DNA from 3 places in the Desulfallas thermosapovorans DSM 6562 genome. Region 3 is predicted to be linked to each of the others. Evidence: riboswitches for the same ligand, from Rfam matches in the RefSeq annotation. Region 3 holds a riboswitch; each other region holds the start of a gene.
What was found. A riboswitch is a leader RNA that binds a small molecule or an ion and turns the genes downstream of it on or off. The one in region 3 is predicted to bind cyclic di-GMP.
Positions count from the first base shown of each region.

Region 1: another riboswitch for cyclic di-GMP. It lies ahead of LX24_RS12165 (DUF342 domain-containing protein); the one in region 3 lies ahead of LX24_RS02040 (ArsB/NhaD family transporter).
Region 2: another riboswitch for cyclic di-GMP. It lies ahead of LX24_RS08895 (GspE/PulE family protein); the one in region 3 lies ahead of LX24_RS02040 (ArsB/NhaD family transporter).

Region 1 covers NZ_VNHM01000015.1:66,715-70,001, reverse strand. Annotated here, with positions in the region: gene LX24_RS12170 (PAS domain S-box protein) at 1-1,807, shown strand, start outside; cyclic di-GMP riboswitch class I at 1,816-1,902, shown strand; gene LX24_RS12165 (DUF342 domain-containing protein) at 2,019-3,287, shown strand, end outside.
Region 2 covers NZ_VNHM01000009.1:17,594-20,880, forward strand. Annotated here, with positions in the region: gene LX24_RS08895 (GspE/PulE family protein) at 1-1,404, opposite strand, end outside; cyclic di-GMP riboswitch class I at 1,490-1,579, opposite strand; gene aroB (3-dehydroquinate synthase) at 1,703-2,794, opposite strand; gene LX24_RS08905 (shikimate kinase) at 2,791-3,287, opposite strand, start outside.
Region 3 covers NZ_VNHM01000002.1:49,423-52,709, forward strand. Annotated here, with positions in the region: gene LX24_RS02030 (cyclase family protein) at 1-215, opposite strand, end outside; gene larC (nickel pincer cofactor biosynthesis protein LarC) at 783-1,586, shown strand; cyclic di-GMP riboswitch class I at 1,754-1,846, shown strand; gene LX24_RS02040 (ArsB/NhaD family transporter) at 2,052-3,287, shown strand, end outside.

The DNA of each region.
Region 1 (3,287 bases), on a different contig from region 3:
TACCAAACAAAAACAAAATGAAAAATTATTGAAGAAATATCAAATATTATTCCAATCCGCCAGGGATATTATCCTGTTTGTCCGAACTGACGGGCTTATAATCGAAGCCAACGAAGCCGCTGTCCAAGCTTACGGTTATACAAAAGAAGAACTGCTGCATACAAGCATTTACGACTTGCGCGCCGACCAAAACGTATCTCTAATAAACAGTCAAATGGAGAAGGCGAGAACATCCGGAATATTATTTGAAACCCAGCACAAGCGCAAAGATGGAAGCGTTTTCGCCGTTGAAGTCAGTTCCAGGGGTGTGGTTATAGGGAGTGAACAGGTGCTATTGAGCATTATTCGAGACATAACAGAACGCAAACTGGCAGAGGAAGCCCTTTGCAAGTCTGAAAACATGTACCGGGCTATTTTTGAAACGACGGCCAGTGCCAAAATAATTATTGAAGGGGACGGTACAATATCACTGGCCAATAAGGAATTTGAAAAACTTTCCGGTTATTCCAAAGCGGAACTGGAAGGCACCAAAAAATGGATGGATTTTGTTAAGCCGGACGATTTACAGAGGATGTATAAATACCATATAATGCGAAGAGTTGACCCTGGTTCGGCACCCAACAATTATGAATTTAAGTTTGTTAACAGGTATGGCATGGTCAAGGATATTTTAATGAGCGTTGACATGATTCCGGAAACAAATCAAAGCGTAGCCTCTATGTTGAATATCACTACCCGCAAAGAAAATGAAAGGAAGCTTGCATACGTTAGCTTGCATGATGCCCTAACCGGCTTATACAACCGCAGCTATTTCGAACAAGAAATGCAGCGCCTTGAAAAAGAAAAAATTTCCCCGGTGGGTATTATATTGTGTGATGTGGACGGTCTAAAACTTTTTAATGATACGTTGGGACATAAAGCCGGCGATAAAATTCTTAAATCTGCCGCCGGCGTGCTGAAAAATTCTTTTCGCAAGGAGGATATTATAGCCAGAATCGGTGGTGACGAGTTCGCCGTATTATTGCCCCATTGTACGGAACAAAACATAAAAAATACCATTTCAAGGATAGAAAAAGCCATTGAAAAACACAATAAGTATAATCAAGAACGTCATTTAAGCATGTCAATGGGGTTTGCGATAAGCCATGAAGCGGAATTAAACTTGAACGATCTTTTCAAAGAAGCAGATAACAACATGTACAGGCAAAAACTATACCACAGCCAAAGTTCCCGCAGTGCCATTGTCAACGCACTTATGAAAGCACTTGAAGCCAGGGACTATATCACCGAGGGGCATGCGGACCGGCTGCAAACATTTGTATCACGCCTGGCTGTAGAAATCGGTTTACCGGAACACAAAATCACCAGCCTGCGGCTTTTAGCCCAGTTTCATGATATAGGAAAAGTGGGGATACCGGATCGGATACTCCTTAAGGAAGGTCCGCTGACACCCGAAGAATATACTGAGATGCAGAGGCACTGTGAGATCGGTTACCGTATAGCACAATCTGCTCCTGATTTAAATCATATTGCGGATTGGATACTTAAACATCACGAATGGTGGAACGGTAATGGTTATCCTCTGGGCCTTAAAGGGGAGGAAATACCGCTGGAATGTCGCATACTGGCCATTGCTGACGCCTTTGATGCCATGACCAGTGACCGCCCCTACCGCAAAGCGATGACCCAGGGGGAAGCCTTAAAGGAGTTGAAAAAATGCGCAGGGATACAGTTCGACCCGGAATTAGTAGACAAGTTTATGTTATGTATTAATGGTAAGAATTGTGATAGAACATTTTCTTCATAATGAAAAAATAAAAAAACGGGTAAACCAGTTGAAAGGCTGGGGCACAAAGCCATGGGTCTAAGGCTTACTGAAGCTATGATTGCCAGGTTGCTTAAATATAGTTAAAGTTATTTTAGTAACCATAGGTTGATCATGGATTAACCTATGGTTTTTATCTGTAATGAGTTTTTGGAAACCTTTATAGGCAATTTGATGTTTGGAGTGATTCGTATTGGCCTCTGAAAAAATACTATCAAAAATAATAGATCAAATTTTAAAAAAGAATCATAACGGCGAAAAAAATAATGATCAATTTACAGAAGAAAACAATTTATATCAAGAAATAGATAGAATTCTCAGTAGCGATAAAGACAGCAAAATGTCTGCACATGTCATGACGGATTATAACACCTGCTTTAAACCGTCGGAACATACACAGCTCCTCCCCGGTAAAGTATGGATAAAGGATAACGAAATCTATGTAGAGGGATTACCCGGAATCAATGTTTTACCGTGTATTATACCAACAAAAGGCGTGGATTTATTTGTCAATCACCAAAGGGTTAATGGCAAAACAGCGGTATCCGAACACGATTATATTTATGTTGATTTACATGTTAAGAAGAAACCATTCCATCTAACCATAGATATATCCAAAGATGGGTTAATAGCATATATGTCAGTCCAATTACAGGTTGAAACAAGGTATAAACTTATAGATCAACCCCCTAAACAGCATATAGAATTAAAAACTACTACCACTACCAAAAAATATTGCCCCGTTGGTATGGATGAAATATTAACCAGAATTGAAGATGCAGGGATAAAATACGGTGTAGACTACCCGGCCATACAGCAGTTTTTAGCTAACCCCCGAGATGGTAAATATATTATTGCCAGCGGTGTCCCGCCCACTGATTCTAAGGATGATGTGGTTGATGTACTTTTTCATGAGAAAGTAATCAAACACCAGTATTCGAATAATGAAAAAATTGATTTTTTCAATCAAAAGTCTATACCTTCGGTGGATGCCGGTAACTTACTTGCAGTAAAACGCGAGGGGAAGGTGGGACAGCCGGGAATATCGGTATTTGGAGACATAGTTTTACCGAAAGAACCCAAGAAGCTGGTTGTGCGGGCTGGAAAGGGTGTAAGAGTAGAGGGAAACATGGTCTTTGCCAATATGTCCGGACGCCCCATGGTTAAAAGGATTGGCCAGGTACGGCTATTTTACGTAGAACCTTATTTAAGACATTATGGTGATATTGATTTATCTACCGGAAACCAGAATTTTCGCGGCAATATTGAAGTCTATGGTGATGTTTGCAATGGAGTATCGGTAAGGGCCGGTGGAAACATACAGATCATGGGCAGTGTTAACCGAGCTAAAGTAATGGCCATGGAATCTGTCCTGGTGGACAAGTGCATTGGATCAATAGTGCAAGCCGGAGGCGACAGTCATTACATTGGGAACTGTTACATCACCCTCAAGAATCTGCAT
Region 2 (3,287 bases), on a different contig from region 3:
AGGGAAGTCGGGAAAATCGCTCATTTTATGCCGGGGCATGATATAAGGTTCCTTGCAGTTGGGACACAGTACCCGCGCCAAGCGCTGGGCCAGTACACAAAGCAGTGACGATGCCGTTAAAAAGGGTTCAATGCCCATCTCCGTCAGGCGGGTTATGGAACCCGGCGCGTCATTGGTATGCAAAGTGGAAAAAACCAGGTGTCCCGTAAGGGCCGATTCCACAGCCAGTTTGGCTGTTTCACGGTCCCTGATTTCACCCACCATAATGATATCCGGGTCACTGCGCAGTATGGAGCGCAAGCCCGATGCAAAGGTAAGGCCGGCCCGGACATTGATCTGCACCTGGTTGATGCCATCCATGCGGTATTCCACCGGGTCTTCCACGGTAATGATATTTTTCGTTGTTTTATCAAGGGTAGCTAGGCTGGCATAAAGCGTTGTGCTTTTACCGCTACCCGTGGGGCCGGTGACCAAAATGCAGCCATGGGGCCGGCTGATGGCTTCCCGGTATTTACTCAACACACCGGGGGTGATGCCCAGTTCACTGAGGGTGATAATACGGGATGAGCGGTTCAGCAGCCGCAGGGTCAACCGCTCGCCGTAACTGGCGGGCAGTGAGGCCACCCGCACATCAATGGTTTGGCCTTCAATTTTGAGGGACATGCGGCCGTCCTGGGGCAGCCGGCGCTCGGCAATGTTCATATTAGCCATGATCTTAAACCTTGACACCAGCGGGCCGTGCATTGTCCGGGGCAATTGCATGGTATCATGCAGCACACCGTCGATACGGAACCGCACCCGCAGGTGACTTTCGTACAATTCTATATGCACGTCACTGGCCTTGGCACCCACCGCCTGGGTTATGATCATATTGGCCAATTGTACCGCCGGTTTGTTCGCCGCATCTTCGGATTCAATGGTGATTTGCTCTTCGGCCTGGATATCATCCTTAACCTGCTCAAATTCCATATTGGCCCGGCTGTACTTTTCAATCATGGCGTCCAGTTCGGTATCCGGGGCCACCACCACTTTAATATCAAAGCCGGTGAGAATACGTATATCGTCAATGGCCATGATGTTATTGGGATGCTGCATGGCCACCACCAGTTTGTTATCGCTGAAGCTGATGGGCAGTGCCCTGTAGCGTTTTAATGCTTCCACCGGTAAGGTGGCCACGGCAGCGCTGTCAATGGTGGTGTTTTCCAGCGATATAAAGGGTACCCCGGAACGCCGGGCAATAACCCTGGCTATATCGTCTTCGTTACAAAAACCCAACCGCACCAGGGTTTTACCCAGAAAACCCTTTTCTTTTTTTTGCACTTCCAGCGCCTCGGCCAGCTGGGCTTCGGTGATTACCTTTTCTTTAACCAACCAGTTGCCGAGATAATTGTCTTTTGCCTTCATACCGCCCTACCTCTGCACGGCATTTAATGTAATGAGGTGTTCTCCTAAAACGGTAAAAAAAAGCGTGAATCGAATCGATTCCGCACATGGCTGCCCGGCCGCCATTGTGTAATGGATACACTTTAGGCCCGTGGCTTTGCGTATACTTCTTTCGAAGTACTTGCCTTTTTCATGCTTTAGTGTACTCTTTTGGACAAATTGTTAATATATATCTCAGATTATAAAAAAATTTACATTAAAAAACAATATATTCGAGCAAATATATTAAATGATATTTCTTACCAAATAAGGTTAATGTTTATTGTGCCCGGGCCGCGGCAATAGCCTGGCGGATGCGCTCTTCGGATGTGCGGCGGTGGATAACAGCCCGGCCCGTGTCCACCGGTATGATGAATGTTATGGCACCGCCAACTGTTTTCTTGTCACCGTACATGGCCGTGATAATATCCCGTGTAGCCAGACCAGGCGGTACAGTGGTGGGCAGGCCGGCTTTGTGCAGCAGGTTTTTAATTCTGCGGGCCGCTTCCCGTGATAACATGCCCAGATCCATCCCCAGGTGTATTGCCACCGCAGTGCCCATGGCCACGGCTTCACCGTGGCTGTAGCGGCCATAACCCGCCAGGGCTTCGATGGCATGCCCCACGGTGTGCCCGAGGTTCAATATGGCCCGGGTACCCTGTTCGGTTTCATCCTGTTCCACCACCCGGGCTTTATTGATACAGGACTGTTCAATGACATGGGCAAGCGCTCCGGGTTCCAGCGCCAGCACCTGGTGTATGTTGTCCTCCAGCCAGGTGAAAAATGAAGCATCACCAATAATGCCGTATTTGATCACCTCGGCCAACCCCGACCGCAATTCCCGCCGGGGGAGGGTATCCAGCGCGGCTGTATCCGAAACCACCAGCGCGGGCTGGTAAAAGGCACCGATAATGTTCTTACCCCGGGGATGGTTTACCGCCACTTTGCCCCCTACGCTGCTGTCCACCTGGGCCAGCAATGTGGTGGGCACCTGCACAAAGGGCACGCCCCGCATGTAGGTGGCGGCCACAAACCCGGCCAGGTCGCCCACCACCCCGCCGCCCAGCGCCACCACTGCCGAGCGCCGGTCCAGGCCGGCGGTAAAGGCACGGTCGTAAAGCAGTTCAGCACTGGACAGCGTTTTGTACTGCTCCCCGTCGGGTATGGCCACCTGAAAGACTTCCAGGCCCGCCTGAGCCAGACTGCCGGTCACCCGCCCGGCGTATATGGCACCCACCGTAGTGTTGGTAACCAGGAGCACTTTGCGGCCCACAGGCAGTTCGGCCAGCATATCACCAATGCGGTCCAGCAATCCGCTGCCGATGGCAATACGGTAGGAACGCCGGCCCAAGTTTATACGTACATTCTTCATGATATATATTCCTTTTGCTGTAAATAATTTATTATTTGATGCAGCACTTCATCAAAACCAAGCTCGCCGGTATCCACCGTAAACTCGGCCACTTCATAGGCACCGGCCCGCTCATGTAGTAACCTGACAATGTTTTCCCAAAGATCGCCCCGGCTCAGCAGCGGGCGGCGCTTTTTATTTTTCACCCGCTGAAAAATAACCTCGGGTGCAGCTGTTAAACAAATCAGCACGCCGTTTTGCCGTAGTATCTCCACGTTCTCCCGGTCCAGCACCGTACCGCCGCCCGTGGCCACTACCAGCCCCGCCCGGCGGGAAAGCTTGCGCACCAGTAGTTTTTCTTCCGAGCGAAACCTGATTTCCCCATCCTTGCGAAAAATTTGCTCCACAGTTTTACCTGTAATCTCTTCAATGGCACTGTCGGTATCGACAAATTTATAGCCCAGGCGCCTGGCCAGGTGCCTGCCCAGTGATGATTTACCGGTACCCATAAAGC
Region 3 (3,287 bases):
AAATGTGCCGCCGGCAGGCTGTCCAGGGTGGCGCCGTCTTCCAGTATGTGGGCCGGGGCGTCAATATGGGTGCCGGTGTGAGAATACATGAACAATGTCTTTTCCCTGAAACCGTCTTTGGCAATACTGCAGGCCCCGGTTATCCGGGGTGGTTCGGTGCCCGGGTATACGGGCATGCCCGGCGCGATGGTATGGGTCAAATCAATAAACTGCATTTGCACACCGTCCTAGCGTTATATTAGAAATCAGGGTCATAATATAAAATATCGTTTCATATTACCGAGACTTTTCGAAAAGTTCGCCCGGGGGAGCCACTTATAATCTTTCGCGCTGGCCGGCTTTTGCGGTGCTCCCGCGGTGCCAGGTGTTGAAAGATTAAATTTTTCAACACCTGGCACTAAAGCCTACTTTTCAAACAAGTTCTTACTTACAGGTTGCAAAGTTATAAAATTGTGAGTCAGGCAGTGGTAATTAAAAATCCTTGAAGTTGTAGGAGCAACTTCAAGGATTTAGCATACCCCATTGTGGCACAGGTGAAACCCCAACAAACGAGGTGCTCCTGTGACTTAAAGATATATCTTAACTAATAAATAGTATAATGTGCCAATGGGATTGTCAAGTTGGCGGGAATAGTTTATTTTGGACCACCGGTGTGAAAATTTTTCATAAACCGCTGGAAAAATGTTATAGTATTTTTTAGATTTAATTCGTTTTCCGTACAAACTAATTTTATTATAAACAATGGGTTGCCGGGGAAAGGCTTTATGTGGGGGGTTTTTACAATGAAAACAGTGTATTTTGATTGTTTTTCCGGTGTTAGCGGTGATATGTGCCTGGGGGCACTGGTGGGCGCCGGGGTAAATTTTGACCGGCTGTGCCAGGGATTGGCGGGGCTTGCGCTGGATGGTTATGAGCTGCGCCGGGAACAGGTGCACCGGGCAGGTATTGCAGCCGAGAATATACTGGTGGAGACCTCCACCCGGGGACAGCATTTACGTTACCTGCCCGATATTGAACAAATTATTGCTGCCAGTGAACTGCCGGAAAATGTAAAGAATAAAAGCAAACAGGTATTTCAAACCCTGGCCCGGGCCGAGGCCAGGGTGCACGGAACCACCCCTGAGAAAATTCACTTTCACGAGGTGGGTGCGGTGGATGCCATTGTCGATGTGGTGGGGACGGTGCTGGGACTGCACCTGTTGGAGGTCGAGGCAGTATTTGTATCACCGCTGCCCCTGGGATCCGGCTTTATACACTGCCAGCACGGTATCATACCGGCACCCGCCCCGGCCACGCTGGAAATTTTAACGGGGGCCCGTGTGCCGGTATATGATGCCGGTGTGCGTATGGAAACAGTGACCCCCACCGGGGCCGCGCTGGTGGCCACGCTGTCCGAGGGGCGGGTGGGGCTGCCTGCCATGACCATTGACCGGGTTGGTTACGGGGCCGGTAAAAATGAGTATGACCGGCCCAACTTGCTTAGAGTAATAGTTGGTGATGCTGTGGCATCCTGCACCGCTAATAATAAGCAGCTTGGTGATAAAAGTTGTCATCACAAAACCGGTGGAGCGCATAGCCATACGTAAGTGAAAAATAAATCACAAAGTCATAGAGGCCTGATATTGGGAGCAACGGTCTGTTTCAGGGAGCCCATTGAGCTATACGGCCGTTATTGAGGTTGCCCGGTCAATAAATATACTATATAATTATTTTGAATATACTACTTTACGGAATAATTAGATATAAGTACTCTCCACGGGTTAGGCAAACCTGGTTAAAGCCAGGGACGCTAAAGCTATGGGTCTAAGGGTATCACTAACATACCTATGATTGCCAGGCTGTAACGGTTTCGACTGCTGGGGGGGGTGGTCAGTTTATTTTTATTTGACCACCTCCCCTGTTTTTTTTACTTTTATGCATTGAGGGAGGTGACCGGTATGAAAGGATTTTGATAGTGTTCCAATAGTACCCCTGTACCCAACCGGTGCGTTGTATTGTTGTTATATTAATTGGTCACTACTAGCACTATACCGTCATAGAGGGAGATGATTATGCAAGCAGATAACCAGGTTATATTTGCAACAGCGGTTTTCCTGATCACATATGCCTTTATCGTATCGGAAAAGATTCACCGGGCTGTAGCTGCCTTTTGCGGCGCGGCGCTGGTTATTCTAGCGGGTATTGTCAGCGAAGAGGCCGCTGTCCATTATGTAGACTTTAATACCATCGGCCTTTTGATAGGTATGATGATTATTGTCGGCATCACCAGGCAAACCGGGGTATTTGAATTCCTGGCCATCAAGGCCGCCAGGGGAGCCAAAGGTGAACCGGTACGGATTATGGCCTCCCTGGCTCTGATTACCGCTGTGCTATCCGCTTTACTGGACAACGTGACCACCGTACTGCTCATTGTGCCGGTGACCTTTGCTATAGCCCGGCAACTGCAAGTTAACGTGATACCTTACCTGATTGTGGAAATCATGGCTTCCAATATCGGTGGTACCGCCACTCTAATCGGTGATCCTCCCAATATAATGATCGGCAGCGCCACCCATCTTGGTTTTATGGACTTTATAATTAATTTAACTCCTGTGGTGGTGGTAATCTATGTTGTAACCATATTTTTACTAAAATTGATATACAGTAAACAATTGGCAACGAGGCCGGAGTTAATGAATAATATCATGGCTATGGACGAAAACGCCGAGATCAAGGACCATGTCCTGCTCAAGAAATGTTTAACTGTACTGGGTATAACGATCACTGGTTTTGTACTGCACCAGTTCGTGCATTTGGAGAGTTCGGTAATTGCATTGACCGGTGCGGCTTTGCTGCTTTTGGTGACCCGTATGGACCCCGAACATGCCTTCCAGGCTGTTGAATGGCCAGTTATATTCTTCTTTATCGGGCTGTTTGTCGTGGTGGGTGCATTGGAAGAAGTGGGGGTTATTGAAGCCATTGCCAGTTTTGCCCTGGAAGTGACAGGTGGGGAATTGTTGCCCGCCGGTTTATTAATTTTGTGGCTGTCGGCCATTGCCTCGGCCTTTGTGGATAACATCCCCTTTGTGGCCACTATGATTCCATTAATCCAGGATATGGGTCGTCTGGGCGGTATCAGCGATTTGAATTTCCTGTGGTGGTCTTTGTCGCTGGGGGCTTGCCTGGGGGGTAATGGTACCATTATCGGTGCCTCGGCCAATGTGGTGGTCATAGGCATGGCGGAAAAAAGAGGCGTGCCCATTACTTTTATGGCATTTTTCAAGGTGGCCTTTCCGCTGATGCTAATG